DNA from 2 places in the Paenibacillus sp. JCM 18996 genome. Region 1 is predicted to be linked to the other one. Evidence: riboswitches for the same ligand, from Rfam matches in the RefSeq annotation. Region 1 holds a riboswitch; the other holds the start of a gene.
The links. Region 1 has a riboswitch for S-adenosylmethionine ahead of metA (homoserine O-acetyltransferase MetA). Riboswitches for the same ligand answer to the same signal wherever they lie in the genome.
Positions count from the first base shown of each region.

Region 1 (9,547 bases):
TCGATGTTCACTTTGTGAGTGGTCCCAGCCGCGGAAACGACGTTCTCTTCGATCATCGTGCTGCCGAAATCGTTGCAGCCGTATTGCAGAGTAAGCTTGCCGACTTCCGGTCCCATCGTTACCCAGGAAGCCTGGAAGTTCCGCACATTGTCCAGCATAATCCGGGAGATGGCCAGCGTCTTCAGATACTCCTCCGGCGGCACCTTATCCGCCTTCATGTTCGTGTTCTCGGATTGGAACGTCCAAGGGATAAAAGCCAGGAATCCATGCTCGTTCCAACGGTTAGCCAGGTTCTCGTCCTGTGCATCGCGTATTCTGAGCAGATGCAGCGCACGCTCCTCCATCGACTCCCCGAAGCCGATGACCATCGTACCTGTCGTATGCATATCCGCACGGTGTGCGGTCTGCATCACGTCCATCCAATCTCTCCAAGAGCCCTTGGCGCGGCTGATCTTTCTGCGGGTGCGGTCGTCCAGAATCTCTGCCCCTCCACCCGGGAGCGAATCGAGACCCGCTTCTTTCAAAGCGCGTACCACTTCCTCCAAAGAAAGTCCGTTAGAGACATCTTTCATTTTCATAATCTCCGCCGGAGAGAACGAGTGCATTGTAATGGCGAACCGCTTTTTGATCTCTTTCAGCAGGTTCGTATAATATTCAAAAGGCAGATCCGGGTTCGTCCCGCCCTGCATCAAGATTTCCGTGCCGCCTACGTCGATCGTTTCCTGAATTTTTCTAAAAATGGTTTCGTCATCAAGAACATATCCTTCAGCAGACCCTGGCTTGCGGTAAAAAGCGCAGAATCTGCAGTACACATCGCACACGTTCGTATAATTAATGTTGCGGCCCACTACGAAAGTGGTAATCGGCTCTGGATGGAACCTCTCCATAATCTGGTTGGCGGTGTGCCCCATTTTCTCGATCTGGTCCGATTCGAATAAAGTAATACAGTCTTCGAGCGAGATCCTTTCGCCCGCCAGAGACTGGTTAAGTATACGGTCGACTGAGTTCATGCTCATTCAGCTCCTTTTATCTATCTTCGTTCTACTACGCGGTGTAGTTGCCCGCTCTTCCGGTTCATAGTATCCTTTTTATCGTAACATAAAAGAGGTGCCGCCGTCACGCCGCCTGCCCCATTACCCCGGCGCGCCCGGCAAAAAAGGGACCCAAGGGTCCCAAACAGCGCTAAGAGCGCAATGCCGCATCCAAATCGGCAATAATATCTTCAACATCTTCCAGCCCTACGGAATATCTCAGCAGGCCGTCAGTGATCCCTCTTTCGTGCCGTACTTCCCTTGGCATAGAGGCGTGGGACATTTTCGCGGGATAAGAGAGAATGCTTTCCACAGCGCCCAGGCTCACCGCGACCAGAGGAATGTCCACCGCGTTCAGCAGGCGATGCGCCTTTTCTCCCGAACCCACGTCAAAAGAAACGACAGCCCCGTAACCGAGTGACTGCTTTTCGTGGATCGCCCTTCCCGGGTGGTTCGGCAGGCCGGGGTAGTACACTTTCTCCACCAAAGGATGGTCAGCCAGCCATTCGGCCAGCCTTCCCGCTGCCGCTTCGGAATATTCCATACGGGCCTTCAACGTTTTCATGCCGCGCATCAAAAGCCACGAATCCTGCACTCCAAGCACGGCGCCGAGTCCGTTCTGGATTTGCTTTACCCTGCGGGCTAACGAATCCGAATTAACAACAACCAGTCCGGCGAGCACGTCGCTGTGGCCTCCAAGAAACTTCGTCGCACTGTGCAGCACCATGTCCACTCCCAATTCCAGCGGACGCTGATGGTACGGGGTCATAAACGTGTTGTCGATCAAAGTCAGCAGCTCATGCGACTCGGCCCACTCGACCACTGCGGAGATATCGGTAATTTTCAAAGTCGGATTGGACGGCGATTCCATAAACACAGCTTTGGTGTTCGGTTTCAAAGCCGCCTTTATTTTGTCTAAATCCGTCATATCCACAAACGTCGTCTCAATGTTCATCCGGTTCAAAACTGTCGTTAACAGCCGGTATGTGCCGCCATACACATCCTCGGTGCAGATGATATGGTCGCCCGCCGAGAATATCATAAAAGCGGAAGAGATGGCCGCCATTCCCGAGGCGAAAGCAAAGCCCTTGGCGCCGCCTTCCAATAAGGCGATATAATCTTCCAGCGCCTGGCGCGTAGGATTGCCGGACCGGGCGTAGTCGAACTCGGGAGATTCGTCCATCGAGAAGTGATGAAAGGTTGACGCTTGATAGATCGGTGCGCTGGAAGCTCCGGTGGTCTTGTCAATTTCTCCGCCAAAATGAAGCAGCTTCGTGCCGAACTTAAGCTCTTTGTTGTCTTTACTCATGTGCCGTTCCGCCTTTCAGTTCCATTTGAGCTTGATCAAAAGCGTTGGCAAGATCCGTAATCAAGTCGTCGATATGCTCGATGCCCACCGAAAAGCGCAACAGACGGTCGTCGACGCCGACCCGGCTGCGAATCTCAAGAGGAATATCCGCGTGCGTCTGCACTGCAGGATAGGTCATCAACGACTCTACCCCGCCCAGGCTCTCCGCAAAAGCAATCAGGCGGATGTGGCGAAGGATCGGCTCGATAGAGCGGGCGTCTTTCATTTTGAAGGAAAAAATGCCGGTGTTGCCGCTCGACTGCTTGTTCTGTGTGTGGTGTCCAGGGTGCTGTTCAAGCGCGGGATAAAAGACTTCCGCCACCATCGGGTGCCCTGCAAGAAACTCGGCCAAGCGTGTGGCGTTATATTGATGACGATCCATTCTCAGCGCCAGAGTCTTCATCCCCCTCATCAACAGCCAGCTGTCCTGCGGCCCCAGCACGGCTCCGATCGAGTTGTGCAGGAATGCTATCCGCTCCGAAAGCTCCTTGCCTTTGGTCACGATCAGCCCGGCAAGCACGTCGTTGTGGCCGCCGAGATATTTGGTCGCACTGTGGATGACAATATCCGCACCCAGTTCGATCGGGCGCTGGAAGTAAGGGGTCAGCAGCGTATTGTCCACGATCGTAATAATGCCCTTTTTCTTCGCCCAGCCGCATACGGCCTCAACGTCGGTGACCATCATGAGGGGATTGGTAGGCGTTTCGATCAGGATTCCCTTCGTGTTCGGCTGTACGTGACTTTCGAGTTCACCCAGATTGTTTGTATCGAGATAGGTCGCCGTCACGCCGAAGCGGGACATAATTTGCTCCAGCAGACGGTATGTACCGCCGTACAAATCCAAAGAAACGAGCAGATGGTCGCCTTGGCTGAACAGCGTAAAAATAGTCTGGATCGCCGCCATACCGGACGAGCAGGCAAATCCCGCGTCACCGGACTCCAATCCGGCAATAGCTTGCTCCAATACTGTGCGGGTCGGGCTTTTTGTCCTTGCGTAGTCGAACCCTGTGCTTTGGCCCAGCTTGGGATGGCGGAAGGCGGTCGCCTGATAGACCGGAAAGCTTACTGCACCCGTCTCCGGATCGGATGTCGAACCAATTTGAGCTAAACGGCTTTCGATTTTCATAGACTGGTTTCTCCTATCTTTGCTGCTGTATTTGTTTGGCCGTATGCAGATCGTAAGGCGTTTCCTGGTACACATAATAGTTCAGCCAATTCGAGAAAAGCAGGTTGGCATGCGCTCTCCATTGGGTCAAAGGCATACAGGACGGGTCGTCCTTCGGATAATAATTTTTCGGTACGGCGATGTCCAGTCCTTTATCGATATCCCGGTCGTATTCCCATTTTAGAGTAAGCGGATCGTACTCCGAATGCCCTGTCACGAAAATTTGCCTGCCGTCTTTGGAACTGACCAGATAAATGCCCGCTTCCTCCGATTCCGACAAAATCTCGAGCTCCCGGTGCTTTTCGATGTCCTCTTTCCGCACTTCCGTGTGCCGCGATTGGGGAACATAAAAGACTTCGTCAAATCCGCGGGTCAGCTTTACATTCCTTTTCTCCAGCGTATGGGGGAAGACTCCGAACATCTTGGATTCGAGCTGGTATTTCGGAACGCCGTAATGGTGGTACAGCCCTGCTTGGGCGCCCCAACATATATGGAGAGTGGAGGTGACATTCTCTTTGCTCCAATCCATAATGTGCTGCAGCTCCTGCCAGTAATTCACCTCTTCAAACTCCATCTGCTCGACCGGAGCCCCCGTAATGATCATGCCGTCGAACTTCTCGTCTTTAATGTCGTCAAACGTTTTATAAAAAGTAGCCAAATGTTCGGCCGACGTATTCTTGGAAGTATGGGTCTTCGGATGAAGCAGAACGAACTCCACCTGCAGCGGAGTGTTGGACAGCAAGCGCAGGATTTGCGTTTCCGTCGTTTCCTTTGTCGGCATCAGGTTCATGATCGCCACTCGCAGCGGACGGATATCCTGGTGAAAAGCGACGGTTTCGTCCATCACAAATATATTTTCCTGGTTCAGTATTTCCTTGGCGGGTAAGTGGTCCGGGATTTTTATCGGCATTAGGGTCACTCCTTCAGAGGTTTAGTAAAAATTCAACCCACCCATCAAGGCGGGCTCCGCTTCGGGACTTAAATCAAGTCATGTGCGCTCAGCTCCGAAACAGCAAAAAGCCTTTCTCAAAAACGAGAAAGGCCACAGGAAAATCCGGTCGATGTCGTGAACCTCTCTCATCTCCCAGAAGCGTAAAGCTTCCGCAAGAATTAGCACCGTGCGTAAACGCCGGTTGCCGGGTGTCATTGGGCTAGTCCCTCCACCTACTCTTGATAAGAGCTGTAACTATTCAATTGTTCTAACGGTTACTCTCATGTTAATGGATAAAGCGGGTTTCGTCAAGATGCGTTTAAAAACTGATTTCCCCCCGTGTGCAAGCCTTAGAAACATAAAGAAAATGCGCCGCTCCGGGTGTGAATGAACAGAACCGGCCAATATAGCATAAAATAGCTCAAGGAGCCGATTTTTATCGTTTGTCGCAACTTAAATTCCTCTTGAAGTGTCAAAATTGAAGGTTTATACTAGACAGGTGTTTCATTTGACCAAAAAGGGGTGTTTATCGTATGGAAGGCGACCGACCGAAAAGTTGCAGTTCAACTTTTCTATCGTACAGCTTAATAGAACGCGGATGCAGTCGGTATGTCTCCATACGTTTATACCCATAATATAGACGTGCCGGCTGATCCCCACATTGATAAGCTTCCTGCTCGGGCTTTGGCGATTTACGTCTGCCTGCCGGACGCTTGTCCTCCCATGCATGAAATGAAATACCGCAGAATTGAAAGGGTGTGGAAGGAAATGAAGGCACGTTGGGTACAAAACGGCGTTTTCACGTTGGTGGAAGACGTCACACATACAGTGCGGCCGCCGGATTCCGGCTTTTATTGGATCGATGCTTCCGTAGAGGACCTCGAGATTCTTCAGCCTCTGTTCCATATACACGAACTCGAAGTGGAAGATTGCATCAGCGACGAGGAGCAGCGACCGAAGATTGAAACTTACGATAACCATTATTTTATTGTTATGAACAGCATCCGTTTTGATGACGAGGAAATTTTCCTCCGGTCTCTTAATATTTTTCTTGGAAGGCATTTCATTATTACGGTCACCAAGCAGAAAATCAACGAAATCCGTTCCTTGAAGCCCCTTCTGTGGGAGGAGGAGGTTGATAGTCCCGACCGGTTTCTGTATCATTTGATCGACTTGATTGTAGACAACTACGTTATTGTGGGCGATCGGATTGAAGATAAAATCGAAAAGCTCGAAGAAGATATTCTGCTGTCCACCAAAAAATCCCACTTGAACGAAATTATCGGTCTCCGGGGCGAGATTCTGTGGCTTCGCAAGGTGCTCATGCCGCAAAAGGAAGTTATCGCGTCCCTCAACAAAAGGGACTTGCGCCTGATCAATCCCCAGCTGCAAAAATATTTCGGCGACACTCTGGAAAATGCCGTAAAAATCGCCGAAACGTTCGAGACGCTGCGCGATCTGATGGGCAACCTGCGCGAGGCGTACCAGTCTAGCCTGAACAATCAGGCAAACCAGATTATGAGAGTATTTACCGCGCTGACGACAATATTCATGCCGCTGACCTTCATTACAGGGGTCTATGGAATGAACGTCGAGGATGTTCCTTTGATGCACCATCCTTTGGGCGGAATTATTGTACTTTCTTTTATGCTGCTGGTGGGCGCCGGCATGTATATTTTGTTCAAGAAGAAGGATTGGCTGTGAGCAGCCCTACCTCGGCAAAAATAATTAATAGCCAAGAATCCAAGTCTTAAAGGGATTTTTGGCTTTTTTGCCTATGATCCAAGTGCCTGCTGAACCTGTTCCTTAACCTGCGGCCCTTCCCCTTGCCACAATAACTGCATTTCCGTGCTGGTTGTGAGCAGCTCGGACAGAGTGCCCTCCGCTTCAATGCGGCCTTCCTTCATCACGATAATATGATCCGCTCGTTCGAGCACTTCTTTACGATGAGATACCGCGATGCAGGTAACGCCGCGTTCCTCGAACAGCCGGTCCCAGAGCAGCTTCTCCGTCTCCACGTCAAGTGCGCTGGATAAATCATCAAAGATCAGTAAATCCGATTGTGTGAGCATCATTCTTGCTGCGGCAGCGCGTTGGATTTGGCCGCCGGACAGCATTACACCCCGCGGACCGACAAACGTATCGAGCCCTTGTTCGAGGTCTTCAATGTCTTTTTCCATTACAGCCAATCGAATGGCGCGGCCGAGCGAATTCGGATTCTCTTGAGTTCCCAAAGTAATGTTTTCCCTCAGCGGATCGCTAAACAGACGCGGCACCTGCGGCGTGTATGCTGTTCTTGGGGGCACCAGAAATCCGGCAGGATTGTCGACCGCCGAACCGTTCCAATCAATGGTTCCGCATGTCTTGGGCAAGAGCCCCAGAAGTGTCCGCACCAAGGTCGATTTACCCGAGCCGATCCGCCCGGTGATAACCAAGAACTCACCGCGGTCCACCCGGAAGCTGATATCCTTGATACCGTTCTCTGAATTCGGATATGAATACGTCAGGTTCTTAACTTCCAGCCTGCGAAAAGGTTCCTCTCTGCTCGTATTACGTTCCGGTACATCCGGCGGTTCTCCATAAAGGTGTATGTCACGAGATTCCACAATTCGATCCTCCTCGCCCGGACGGAACAGAATCCGCATCCTGTCAAGCGCTACTCTCAACCTCTTATGTTGGAAAACCATATAGCCGAACAGCGAAATACTGAAAGCGAACGTGGACAAGTACGACGTGAACAGGGCAAAGTCGCCAACGGTAAAGCGTCCTGCCTGCATCTCGGATGCACACATCAACAAAATGGCACCGGTGCAGATGCTGAGCACATGGTGGTTTAGAGACTGCATCCACTGCTTGAACATATTATCTTTGAGGGCCGCCTGCCTGCGTTCTTCGTTTAATCTAGTAAATCGGGCCAGCACATGGTCCTCCGCTTGTCCCAACTTCACCGCTTGCACTGCACTAAACGTTTCAGCGATAAATCCGGTAATTCGGCCCGTCGCTTCACGGTTTAACCGACTATACCTTCTGGCCCGATTTCCGGATAAATTGTTCAACAGGGTGACGACCACAAGAGGGAGAATGGCAACGGCGGTTATTTGCCAGTTAATTTTTGCCATAACTACGACGGAAACGATAGCATAGGCCAACCGTCCCCAAAAGTCGACCCATGATTCCACATATTCCACAACTTCGTCTACATCTTCACGGAAGCGCGTCATGGCTTCGCCTGGAGATGCAGGCAGGTTGCGGCCAGGCCAACGCATAATGCCGGCCAGCATGTTGCTGCGTAAAATTGCTTGCAAGTGGTAGATATACGTCACCCATTTGTAAAATGCGATGAAGAACAGACCTACTCTGGAAAACCTGACGAGGGCCACGGCTATGAGCGGTATCGCCAGCCAAAGATAGTTGTCAGATTGGCTGGTCGCCCGATTGAAGAACCACTGCATGCCAAGGCCAATCAACACCGGCATGGAGTGAAACACTCCCCATAACAGTCCATTTATCAAAAACAGCGACAGCCGAAATCGAAGCAGACGCACTATAAACCTGCCAACTGTCATGCCAACTCCTCCTGTCTCCCGGTTCTCAGCAGCTGAGCGTAGTGAGTTGCCGGATCCTGTGCCAAAGCCTCTCGATCATCGAACTCCAGAATGCGTCCATCACCAAGAACCATGATTTTGTCTACTCTTTCGAGCGTGGACAATCGGTGCGCAATCACAATCCCGGTGCAGTTTTCCATCAGTTGGTCCACGGCGTTTTGCAATCTCGCTTCGGTAGCGGCATCGAGCCGCGAGGATGGTTCATCCAGAATGACAAGGCTGGGTTGGGTTAAAAACACACGCGTCAACGCAAACAGCTGCGCCTCGCCTGCAGACAAGGAGGCTCCCCCCGCCGACAAATCAGTGTCCAATCCTTGAGGCAGACCGTCAATCCACTGCCGCAGCCCCAGCTTCCCTATGGTCTCGAGAATCGTTTGTTCCGGCACGGCGCTGTTGAACAGCGTCAGATTATCTCTGAGCGTACCGTCAAACAGCTGGACATCCTGCGTGACCATACCCACTCGACGGTACAGTGCTTCCAACCGCAATGTCTGAATATCTGCGCCGCCCACACGAATCGATCCGCTGTCGATGTTATAAAGACGCAGCAGCAGACGGCTGATACTGGACTTGCCGCTGCCGGTACGCCCTACAATGCCAAGCCGTTCGCCAGGCTGCAGCGAGAAATGAATATCGTGCAATACAGGAATATCCTTGTTATAGCTGAAGTTTACATGTTTGAACTCGACACCGAGAGCTCCTTGTGGAAGCGTTTCGTTCCCGCCGTCCGCAATCTCACTCCTAAGGCCCATAAGCTCGCGGGAGCGGCGCATGCCGGACTTGGCCTTCTGGAACTCCTGCATCTGGTTGCCCAGTTGTTCAATCGGTTCGTTCAACATTTGAGTGTATTGAAAAAAGAGAAACAGTGTTCCGAGGGAGACTTTGCCTGTCAGATAAAAGTGGACACCCATCAGCAAGACCACCGTCACGGCAACGGTAAAAAGCACTACGGTGGCGTTCCAAGGGACTACGCGCAGCATCCATGCTTTACGGCCGTTCAGGAACACAGTGCGCATGGCTCTATGGAAGCGGTTTATGACATACGGAACACTTCCATTGGCCTGCACATCTTCTATGCCTGCGATACGTTCCTCAATTAGGCCGAATAAGGTAGCGCTGGCTTGACGTTCCGTCTGTGAACTGTTCACGCCCAGGTCACGGATAATCATCATAACGCCGATGGAAACGCAGGTGAACACCGTCATAACGGTGGCGATCGGCCAATTGTATGTAAACATAAAGCCCAGAATCCCTGCAAGAAGAATAAAGCTTCCTACGATTTGCACAAGAAACATCGCGAAGAAATTCGACAAGTTGGTGACGTCGCCATCCACACGCTCAATCATTTCTCCGGGCGTTTTGAGATTATGGAAGCGCATGTCGAGCCCAAGGCAATGTTTGAGTAAATCAGACCTAAGCTGATTGGTGGCCCGCCACGCCACGTCATTTCCAAGGTAGCTCATCAGC
Region 1 covers NZ_AP043884.1:2,223,415-2,232,961, forward strand. The annotation lists gene mqnC (cyclic dehypoxanthinyl futalosine synthase) at 1-1,010, opposite strand, end outside; gene ACZ5N7_RS10990 (trans-sulfuration enzyme family protein) at 1,183-2,340, opposite strand; gene ACZ5N7_RS10995 (PLP-dependent transferase) at 2,333-3,505, opposite strand; gene metA (homoserine O-acetyltransferase MetA) at 3,519-4,454, opposite strand; SAM riboswitch class I at 4,619-4,724, opposite strand; gene corA (magnesium/cobalt transporter CorA) at 5,244-6,179, shown strand; gene ACZ5N7_RS11010 (ABC transporter ATP-binding protein) at 6,251-8,041, opposite strand; gene ACZ5N7_RS11015 (ABC transporter ATP-binding protein) at 8,038-9,547, opposite strand, start outside.

Region 2 (9,547 bases), 650 kb from region 1:
TTCGGGCTCCATCAGCTGATGGATTTCGACTGGAAGCTTGCCGTCGGGGATTTGGAGCTGACCGAAGAAGAGTTCCGCGAGCTGCTTGAGGAGAAACGGAATCTGGTTAGAATCCGCGGAACCTGGATTCAGCTGGATCCCGCCATGCTTTCGCAGATGGAGCAGGTTATGAAGCGGATGCAGAAGAAGAAAGGTCTCTCCTTCCGCGATGTCATGGAGCTTCATCTGCTGGGAACGCCGCCCGGGGACCCTTCCGACGAATGGGGGCCAAGCAGTGACGCCCTGCAGCTGGAGGTGGAACTGAACGAGCAGCTTCACCAAATGTTCGCACAGCTGGAGCACGCTGAGGCGGTTCCGATGGCCAGTCCTCCCGAGTCATTTCGCGGAAAGCTGAGGACGTACCAGATCGAGGGGATCTCCTGGCTGCTGTTTCTGCGCCGGTTCGGACTGGGCGGATGCCTGGCCGACGATATGGGTCTTGGCAAAACGATTCAATGGATTACTTATCTGCTGACCGTGAAAGAACAGGAGCACCCACCCACCCCTTCCATCCTCATTTGTCCCACTTCGGTGCTGGGAAATTGGCAGAAGGAGCTGAACCGTTTTGCGCCGACGCTTAACGTTTATCTGCACTACGGGCCGAATCGCGCGAAAGGCGAGGATTTTGCCCGGTCGGTGGAAGGGTACGATCTTGTGCTGACCTCCTACACGCTGGCCCATATCGATGAGGCGGAGCTCGGTTCCATCGAGTGGAGTTCCATCTGTCTGGATGAAGCCCAGAATATTAAGAACGCTTATACCAAACAGTCTGCGTCGATACGCAAGCTGGAGGGCTATCACCGGGTCGCCTTGACAGGTACTCCGATCGAAAACAGGCTCACGGAGCTTTGGTCGATCTTCGATTTTCTCAATCCGGGTTACCTGGGCAGCCTGCGTGATTTTTCGCAAAAATTTGTCCAAGGTATCGAAAAAGCCAAGGATCCGGAGTTAATCGCCAAAATGCAGCGTTTTATCCGCCCGTTCCTCCTGCGCAGAGTGAAGAAAGATCCGTCGATCCAGCTGGATTTGCCGGACAAAAACGAATACAAAACCTATGTGTCCCTCACGCCGGAGCAGGCCACATTGTACGAGAATTACATCCAGGATATGTTCTCGCGCATCGACAGCATCTCCTCGATGGAGCGGCGCGGACTGATTCTCGCCTCGCTCACCCGGCTGAAGCAGATCTGCAACCACCCCGCCCTCTTCACCAAGGAGGGCCTGCACACACCCTGGCAGCAGCGCTCCAACAAGGTGGACCGGCTGCTGGAGATGGTCGGGGAGCTCCGCCAGGAGGGTGACAAGTGCCTCATCTTCACGCAGTTCGTCCAGTCCGGCCACATGCTTCAGCATATTCTGCACAGCGAATTGAATGAGCCCGTTCAGTTCCTTCACGGCGGGACGCCGAAGAAGGAACGCGACCGGCTGATCGAGCACTTCCAGGAGACTGACGCGGTTCCGGATGAAGAGGTGTGCGGAGTGTTTATCCTTTCGCTGAAGGCGGGCGGCATCGGGCTAAACCTGACGGCGGCGAACCATGTGTTCCACTTTGACCGCTGGTGGAATCCGGCGGTGGAGAACCAGGCGACAGACCGGGCGTTCCGGATCGGGCAAACCCGCCACGTCCAGGTGCACAAGTTCGTCACACTCGGCACGCTAGAGGAGCGCATTGACGAGCTCATCGAGCGGAAGCAGAACTTGAGCCAGCAAATTGTGGGAAGCGGAGAAAGCTGGATCACCGAGCTGTCGACCGAGGATCTTCGGGAGCTGTTCGCGTTGAGGCAGGAGTGGATGGCGTGAACGTGGTATTCAATTGTAAAATTAAACGGAGCCGTTATGGACTCCGTTTAATTTTAAAGTGACGGAAAATTGCGCTTCGGGGATCCACTGTCTGGCATGAAATTCGCGCCCTTTTACCAGCCTGCACGGCCCCCGTGACACCCGGCTGCCTGCCTCTTGACAATACGGCAGGTTGTAAGTATACTCTCGTTTATAGTGTTTAATTCTAACCGGCGGTTGAATAATCGTTTTTCAAATAGAACACTTCTTATCAAGAGAGGCGGAGGGGAAAGGCCCTATGAAGCCCGGCAACCTATTTTCTGATGAAATGTGGTGCCAATTCCTTCAGAATCGGTCTCGGTTCTGGCAGATGAGAAGGGTGTCAGTGTATGCTAACCCCTTTTTGTCTTTTGACTTAAAGGGGTTTTCCGCTGTTTCGCCAAGGCTTAAGAATGGTTGGACAAGCATAGTTCTCTGCTGTGGAGGTGAAGAAAGCATTGATCGTACTGCGCGATATTTATAAAGAATATACAAGGGGCAAAGAGGCGATCCCCGCCCTGAACGGTATCAACCTGGAGGTCAGCCGCGGGGAAATCTACGGGATTATCGGACATTCCGGCGCGGGAAAAAGCACGCTGATCCGCACCATCAACCTGCTGGAGCGCCCAACGTCCGGACAAGTCTGGGTCGGAGACGTCGAGCTGACCGCGTTAAGCCGGGGCAAGCTCCAAGCCGCAAGGCGCGGAATTGGGATGATCTTCCAGCATTTCAACCTGCTGTCTTCGGCAACGGTGGCGGAGAACGTCGCTTTTCCGCTGCAGCTTGCCGGACGCCCGAAGGCTGAAATCCGCCGCAAGGTGGAGGAGCTGCTTAAACTGGTGGGCCTGGAGGCGTTCGGCGGCTCCTATCCGTCGCAGCTCTCGGGCGGACAAAAGCAACGCGTAGGCATCGCCCGCGCGTTAGCCAGCGACCCGCAGGTTCTGCTCTGCGACGAGGCTACGTCGGCGCTTGATCCGCAAACGACGAACTCTATCCTTGAGCTGCTGCTCGACATCAACCGGAAGCTGCAGCTGACCATCGTGCTGATCACCCATGAGATGCAGGTTATCCGCTCGATCTGCGACCGGGTAGCCGTTATCCATAACGGCAGCATTGTGGAGGAAGGCCCGGTCACCAAAGTGTTCCTCAGGCCCCGCCATGAGGTAACGCGGGACTTTATCGAGCAGGTCAGCGAGAAGACCGACCTCCCTGCTTATACCAGCGCGCTGGCCAGCGAAGAATACCGGTCCATCATCAAGGTTTCCTTCCTGGGTGAGCAGACGTACCAGCCGATACTGTTCGAAACAGTCAGCGAAACCGGCTGCACCTTCGCCATTCTGCACGGCACGATTTCGACGATGAAGCATACCCCTTACGGCCAGCTCGTTGTGGAATTGGCCGGCAAGGAAGACAAGGTCCGCAGGACCGTTGAAATTCTGCAAAGCCGCGGAGTCGAAGTGGAAGCGGAGGTGGCCCGCGTATGAACGGTTTCATATTCTCTTGGGACCGGATCGATTGGCCGGAGATCTGGCAAGCTGCTCAGGATACGCTTACGATGTTGACGGTTTCTACGTTATTTACCGTCTTGATTGGGCTTCCTTTAGGCATAGTGCTCTACCTTGCCTCAAGGAACGCTTTAACGCATAATTCTTTGGACCGTGCCATTTACTTCATCTTGTCTTTGATCATTAATGTACTGCGTTCGGTCCCTTTTATAATTCTGATGATCATGCTGTTCCCTTTAACCAAGGTCATCGTGGGCAAAACGATCGGAGTCGAAGGCTCCATCCCCCCTTTGATCATAGCAGCGGCCCCCTTCTTCGCCAGGCTGGTGGACACTTCTCTGCGAGAGGTGGACCGAGGTGTGGTGGAAGCGGCGCAATCGATGGGAGCAAGCCCTTGGCAGATTATCTGGAAGGTGTTGCTTCCCGAATCCCGTCCGGGGTTGATAGCAGGAATTACCATTACTGCAGTCACCCTCGTGTCCTACACGGCCATGTCCGGAGTTATCGGCGGCGGGGGACTGGGCGATCTGGCGCTCCGTTACGGTTACCAGCGATTCCAGACCGAAGTGATGATCGTGACCGTATTCCTGCTGGTCGTGCTGGTGCAGCTGCTGCAGATGGCGGGCGATTGGCTAGTGAAGCGTTTTGTAAGAAAATAAGTTCGTGAATGGCGTCTTCGGGCGTTTTTCTATACTCAAATTAAAGGAGAGAAACACGATGAAAAAATGGATTGTCAGCTTCACCGTTCTTGCGTTAATCTTCGCGCTCGCCGCTTGCGGCAAAAAGCCGTCCGACGGCGGCACTTCCTCTTCCCCTGCACCATCGGCAGGTGGCGATAATAAAACAGTAACCCTTAAGGTGGCGGCAACCGCTGTCCCTCATGCGGAAATACTTGAATTTGTGAAGCCCAAGCTGAAAGAGCAGGGCGTGGATCTACAGGTGAAGGTGTTCACGGATTATGTGCAGCCGAACGTACAGGTCAATGAGAAGCAGTTCGACGCGAACTTCTTCCAGCACAGCCCTTATCTGGAGCAGTTCAATAAAGACAAGAACATGAATCTTGTAAAAGTGGCCGGCGTGCATATCGAGCCTTTCGGCATCTACTCCAAAAAAATCAAGAAGCTTGACGAACTGAAGGACGGAGCCACCGTCGCCATCCCTAACGACCCTACCAACGGGGGCCGCGCACTTGCGCTTTTGGAGAAATCCGGCGTGATTAAGCTGAAAGATGGCGTAGGGATCAAAGGCACCGTCAAGGACATCGTGACCAACAGCAAGAATGTCAAAATCAAAGAGCTTGAAGCCGCTATGCTGCCTCGCGTTCTGGATGAAGTCGAGCTTGCTCTGATCAACACCAACTACGCTTTGGAAGCGAAATTCAACCCTGTGAAAGACGCGATTGTTTTGGAGGATAAGAACTCTCCTTACGTCAACATCCTGGTCGCCCGTCCCGACAACAAAGACTCCGACGCCATGAAAAAGCTCGCTGCAGCTTTGAACAGCCCGGAAGTGAAGAAGTTTATCGAGGACAAATATGCGGGAGCGGTCGTTCCGGCATTTTAATGAGCCGGCTTCGGCCGTCTAAATAGAAGCACCCCTCCAAGCAGATCAGCCTTGTACTATAGGGCTATTGGGGAGATCCCGTTCTGCCTGGAGGGGCGTTTTGTTGTTCTCGGTCATTCGCTTTGTTGTTTTGTACACAATGCACTATAATACCTCGCAGCCCACCCGCGTCAAAAATTTGACAAACGCCTGCTGCCCCTGCTCATCCCTCTTGTACACGCCGGCGTCCTCAAGTACGGCCAGAAACTTGGCGCCGACTTCCATCTTCAGCTTCTCTTCCGCCTCCGCAGCCGACAAGGCGCTGCCGTACTTCGTCAGCAGCTCGTCGATCCATGCCGCATGCTTGTTCAGCTCGTGGGAGCTGTTTTCCCTAAGCTCCTGCGAAACAGGAGCCTCTCCGGTCAGAATCCGGCTAATCATCGCCAGCTCCCGCTGCAGGCGGCCAGGCAGCACCGCAAGCCCCATCACTTCAATCAAGCCTATGTTCTCTTTCTTGATATGGTGAAGATCCTGATGCGGATGGAAGATTCCGTCCGGGTGTGCCTCGGAAGTCCGGTTGTTGCGCAGCACCAGATCCATCTCATATTCGCCGTGCGCGTTATTCCTGGCAATCGGCGTTATCGTATTATGCGGCGTCCTGCTGGCCCCTTCTTCAGAATAGGCCGTGATTTCCGCCTCGTCGTCGCTGTACTCTCTCCATTCGTCCAGAATGCGGGAGGCCAGCTTGAGCAGAGAATCCTCCTCGTGGCCGGAAATGCGGATGACCGACATCGGCCATTTCACTATGGAAATTTTCAAATCCGGGAAATCCTTGTGGCTGAAGCTGCGCTCTGAGGGCGCTTTTTCCATCGCAAACCGGTGGCGTCCTCCCTGGAAATGGTCATGGTTCAGGATCGAACCGCCCACAATCGGCAGATCTGCATTGGATCCGATAAAATAATGCGGGAACTGCTCCACGAAATCAAGCAGCCTTTCAAACGTCGCCTCGGATATTTTCATCGGCACATGCTCTTTATTAAAAATAATGCTGTGCTCGTTGTAATACACATAAGGAGAATATTGGAACATCCAAGGTTCTCCGTCCAGCTCCAGCGGGATGACCCTCAGGTTCTGGCGGGCCGGGTGATTCAACCTTCCCGCATACCCCACATTGCTGATGCACAGAAGGCATTTGGGATAGTTGCTTTGCGGAGCCGTCTTGAGCAGGGCGATTTCTTTAGGATCCTTTTCCGGTTTGGACAGGTTCACCGTAATCTCGATATTGCCGTACGCTGTCGGCGCCAGCCAGTATTCGTTCTTTTGGATCCGGTCCATCCGGATATAGTTCGAGTCGATGGATTGACGGTAGAAATCGTCCGTCGCCCGCTCGATTCCCTGCTGTCTTGCCGTAGACCAGAAGCAGTGGATGACCTCCGAAGGGCGGGGCATAACCAGACCCATGATCCGCGCATCCATCAAATCTCTGTAAGTCGAGTTGTTCTCCGCCAGGATTCCCTGCTCAAAAGCGTAATCCAACAAAGCTTCCAGTATGGGCACCGCACTTTCCAGCTCCTCAGCCGGCACTTGCCCTTCATACGGCTCTTCAATCTGAAGCAGATCCAGCAGAGTATTGCGGCAAGAATACACATCCATCGCCTCGATCAGCCTTCTTTGTTTGGCGAACAGCAGCAGCCTCTCTATTTGTAAAGCGGCATTCTCTTTAGTCTGGTCCATCTTCACGCCCTCCTCCTTACAGAATCTGGTTGAGAAAGCCCTTGCCTTCAGGCATGGGATGAATAGGCTTCAAGCAAAGGGGCTGTCAACAGACAGCTTAATTGCACGACACGCTTCTATTCCTGCTCACTTTCCGTATCCCTGTTCCTGCTCACTTCCCGTAGCCCTGCGGATGGCTCTGGTGCCAGTTCCAGGCGCTCTCAATAATTTGCTCCAAAGAATCGTGCTTCGGCTTCCAGCTCAGCTCCGCTTTCGTACGGTCGGACGAGGCGACAAGAATGGCCGGGTCCCCCGCCCTTCTCGCTTCCACTTTGGCCGGGATAGCATGTCCTGTCACTCTGCGCGCAGCCTCGATCACTTCCTTGACGGAGAAGCCTTTGCCGTTGCCCAGGTTGTAAATCTTGCTTTCCGCCCCTTCGCGCAGCTGATTCAAAGACAGGATATGGGCGTCCGCCAAATCCGTCACATGGATGTAATCGCGGATACAGGTTCCGTCCGGGGTGGCATAGTCATCGCCAAAAATCGAGATGTGCGCACGCTGATCCAGCGCCACCTGAAGAATAATCGGGATCAGATGCGTTTCGGGAGAATGGTCTTCCCCGATTTTGCCGCTTCCATGCGCACCCGCCGCGTTGAAATACCGCAGTGATACATAGTTGATGCCGTGGGCGGTGTCGAACCACCTCATCATTTTTTCCATAGCCAGCTTTGTTTCCCCATAGGCATTGGTCGGCAGGGTACGGTCCGTCTCCAGGATCGGCACATTCTCCGGCTCGCCGTAAGTGGCCGCTGTCGAGGAGAAAACGATTTTCTTCACTCCGTACTCGTTCATTTTGTCTAGCAGGCACAGTGTTCCGTAGACATTGTTGTGATAATATTTGGCCGGGTTCTGCATGCTCTCTCCAACCAGGGAATTCGCAGCAAAATGAATTACCGAATCAATCGTATTTTCCTTAAACACCGTATCCATAAAATCTCCGTCGCGCAGATCTCCCACATATAGCTTGCCACCGAGCAGCGCTTCCTTGTGTCCCTGCCCCAGGTTGTCGACAACGACGACTTCCTCGCCTTTGTCCAAAAGCTCCGCCACAGTATGGGAGCCGATGTACCCCGCTCCGCCAGTCACTAATACCGCCATCTTAGTTTTCTCCCTTCCATTCCTTAACTCCGTCGCCGATATCGCAAACATAAAATGCGGCTGTGAGTCCGGTTTTCTCTTTGTAGTCGGCTCCTACTTGTTCAATGAAACGTTCCACACTGTCTTGATGAACCAGCGACACGGTGCAGCCGCCGAAGCCTGCGCCCGTCATGCGGGATCCCAATACGCCAGGAATTTGCATAGCCGCTTCCACCATCGTATCGAGCTCGAAGCAGGACACCTCGTACAGGTCGCGCAGCGATTCGTGGGATTCCTTCATCAGCCTGCCGAATGCTTCAAGATCGTTGTTATTCAATACTTCCATTGATTTAAGGACTCGGTCGATCTCCTCAATAACGTGCTTGGCACGCTTGCGAACCACTTGGTCCTGGATCAAATCGGCGTTCTCGTTGAATTGTTCCGCGCTTACTTGGCCAAGCAGCGTAATATCGGTAAATTTTTCACGCAAATCCTCGACCGCTTGCTCGCACTGGGCCCTTCTTTCATTATAAGCCGAGTCGACCAAGCCTCTCTTCTTATTCGTGTTGCCGACAACCAGCTTGTAATCGCCGCTCCGGAAAGGAACATGCTGAAATTCGAGCGTGTCGCACATGAGCAGGATCGCATGGTCCTTTTTCCCGTTAGCTACAGCGAATTGGTCCATGATGCCGCAATTGACGCCGACGAATTGGTTCTCGGCCTTCTGCGAAAGGAGAGCGATCTCTACCGTATCGGTTGGCTGATCTTCCATCGACAACAGTGCGTAAGCCGTTACCACCTCAATGGAAGCGGAAGAGGAAAGGCCGGACCCGTTAGGGATTTCGCCGTGGTAAAGCACGTCATAACCGCCTACGGTAATCCCCTTTTTCAGCAGCTGGTCGACGATCCCTTTCGGGTAGTTCATCCAATCGTCGGCCTCGTCATATTTCAAGCTGCTTGTGGAGATTTGTTTGCGGAGCTCGAAGTTTGTGGAAGCCAGCCCCAGCTGCCCATCCTCCCTTGGACGGATCAGCATCGTCGTTCCAAACGTCAGCGCCGCAGGGAAGACATAGCCGCCGTTGTAGTCCGTGTGCTCTCCGATCAGATTAACGCGCCCTGGAGCGTGAAACACGCGAACCGCTTCTTGATTGCCTCCGTATAACGCGATAAACCGGTCTTTCAACTGCCCTATATCCGTCATCCCAAAACACCATCCCTAAGCAGAATTTTGTGTTGTGTTATTTGCTTTGTATGATTGATTCTATCGTCAGTATACAGCACATCAAGGATTGCCGCCAGGAAACGATGTCAGGTCTATATGGAAAAATGTCAGTTTTTTTCGATAACTTGTTCTATGCCGTGGTATACTGGAACTACTCTATCCGCTCGTGGAGGTGATACACTGTGCCCAAACCGGAAAGCTATTCCGTCATTTCCAATCCTTTTCCCGACCCCATAGAGCTGCTTGTGCTGTTTTCCGGCAGCGCCCAGACAGTCCCAGGCCATAAAGTCGGCCCCAAGGTCGTTGATTATTACCTGATCCACCATGTCGCGGAGGGAAGAGGCACCTTCACCTGGCTGGGCCAGCAGTATGAATTGGGGGCCGGAGACAGCTTCCTCATCCAGCCCGACACGCTGATCACTTATACAGCCGACGAGCAGGTGCCTTGGTCTTATCAATGGGTGGCGTTCAGCGGGCCGCTGGCCTCCGGGCTTGTGGCTCCACCGGCCTGTCGCCCAGGCAGCCTGTCCTTCATTCGCAAGGACGGGGCATTTCCGCACTTTTTCAAAG
Region 2 covers NZ_AP043884.1:2,873,890-2,883,436, forward strand. The annotation lists gene ACZ5N7_RS14140 (DEAD/DEAH box helicase) at 1-1,839, shown strand, start outside; SAM riboswitch class I at 2,084-2,195, shown strand; gene ACZ5N7_RS14145 (methionine ABC transporter ATP-binding protein) at 2,316-3,341, shown strand; gene ACZ5N7_RS14150 (methionine ABC transporter permease) at 3,338-4,021, shown strand; gene ACZ5N7_RS14155 (MetQ/NlpA family ABC transporter substrate-binding protein) at 4,080-4,925, shown strand; gene ACZ5N7_RS14160 (UDP-glucose--hexose-1-phosphate uridylyltransferase) at 5,070-6,638, opposite strand; gene galE (UDP-glucose 4-epimerase GalE) at 6,790-7,776, opposite strand; gene ACZ5N7_RS14170 (galactokinase) at 7,778-8,956, opposite strand; gene ACZ5N7_RS14175 (AraC family ligand binding domain-containing protein) at 9,160-9,547, shown strand, end outside.
Region 2: it holds a riboswitch for S-adenosylmethionine, as region 1 does, so the genes downstream of both, ACZ5N7_RS14145 (methionine ABC transporter ATP-binding protein) here and metA (homoserine O-acetyltransferase MetA) in region 1, are expected to answer to the same signal.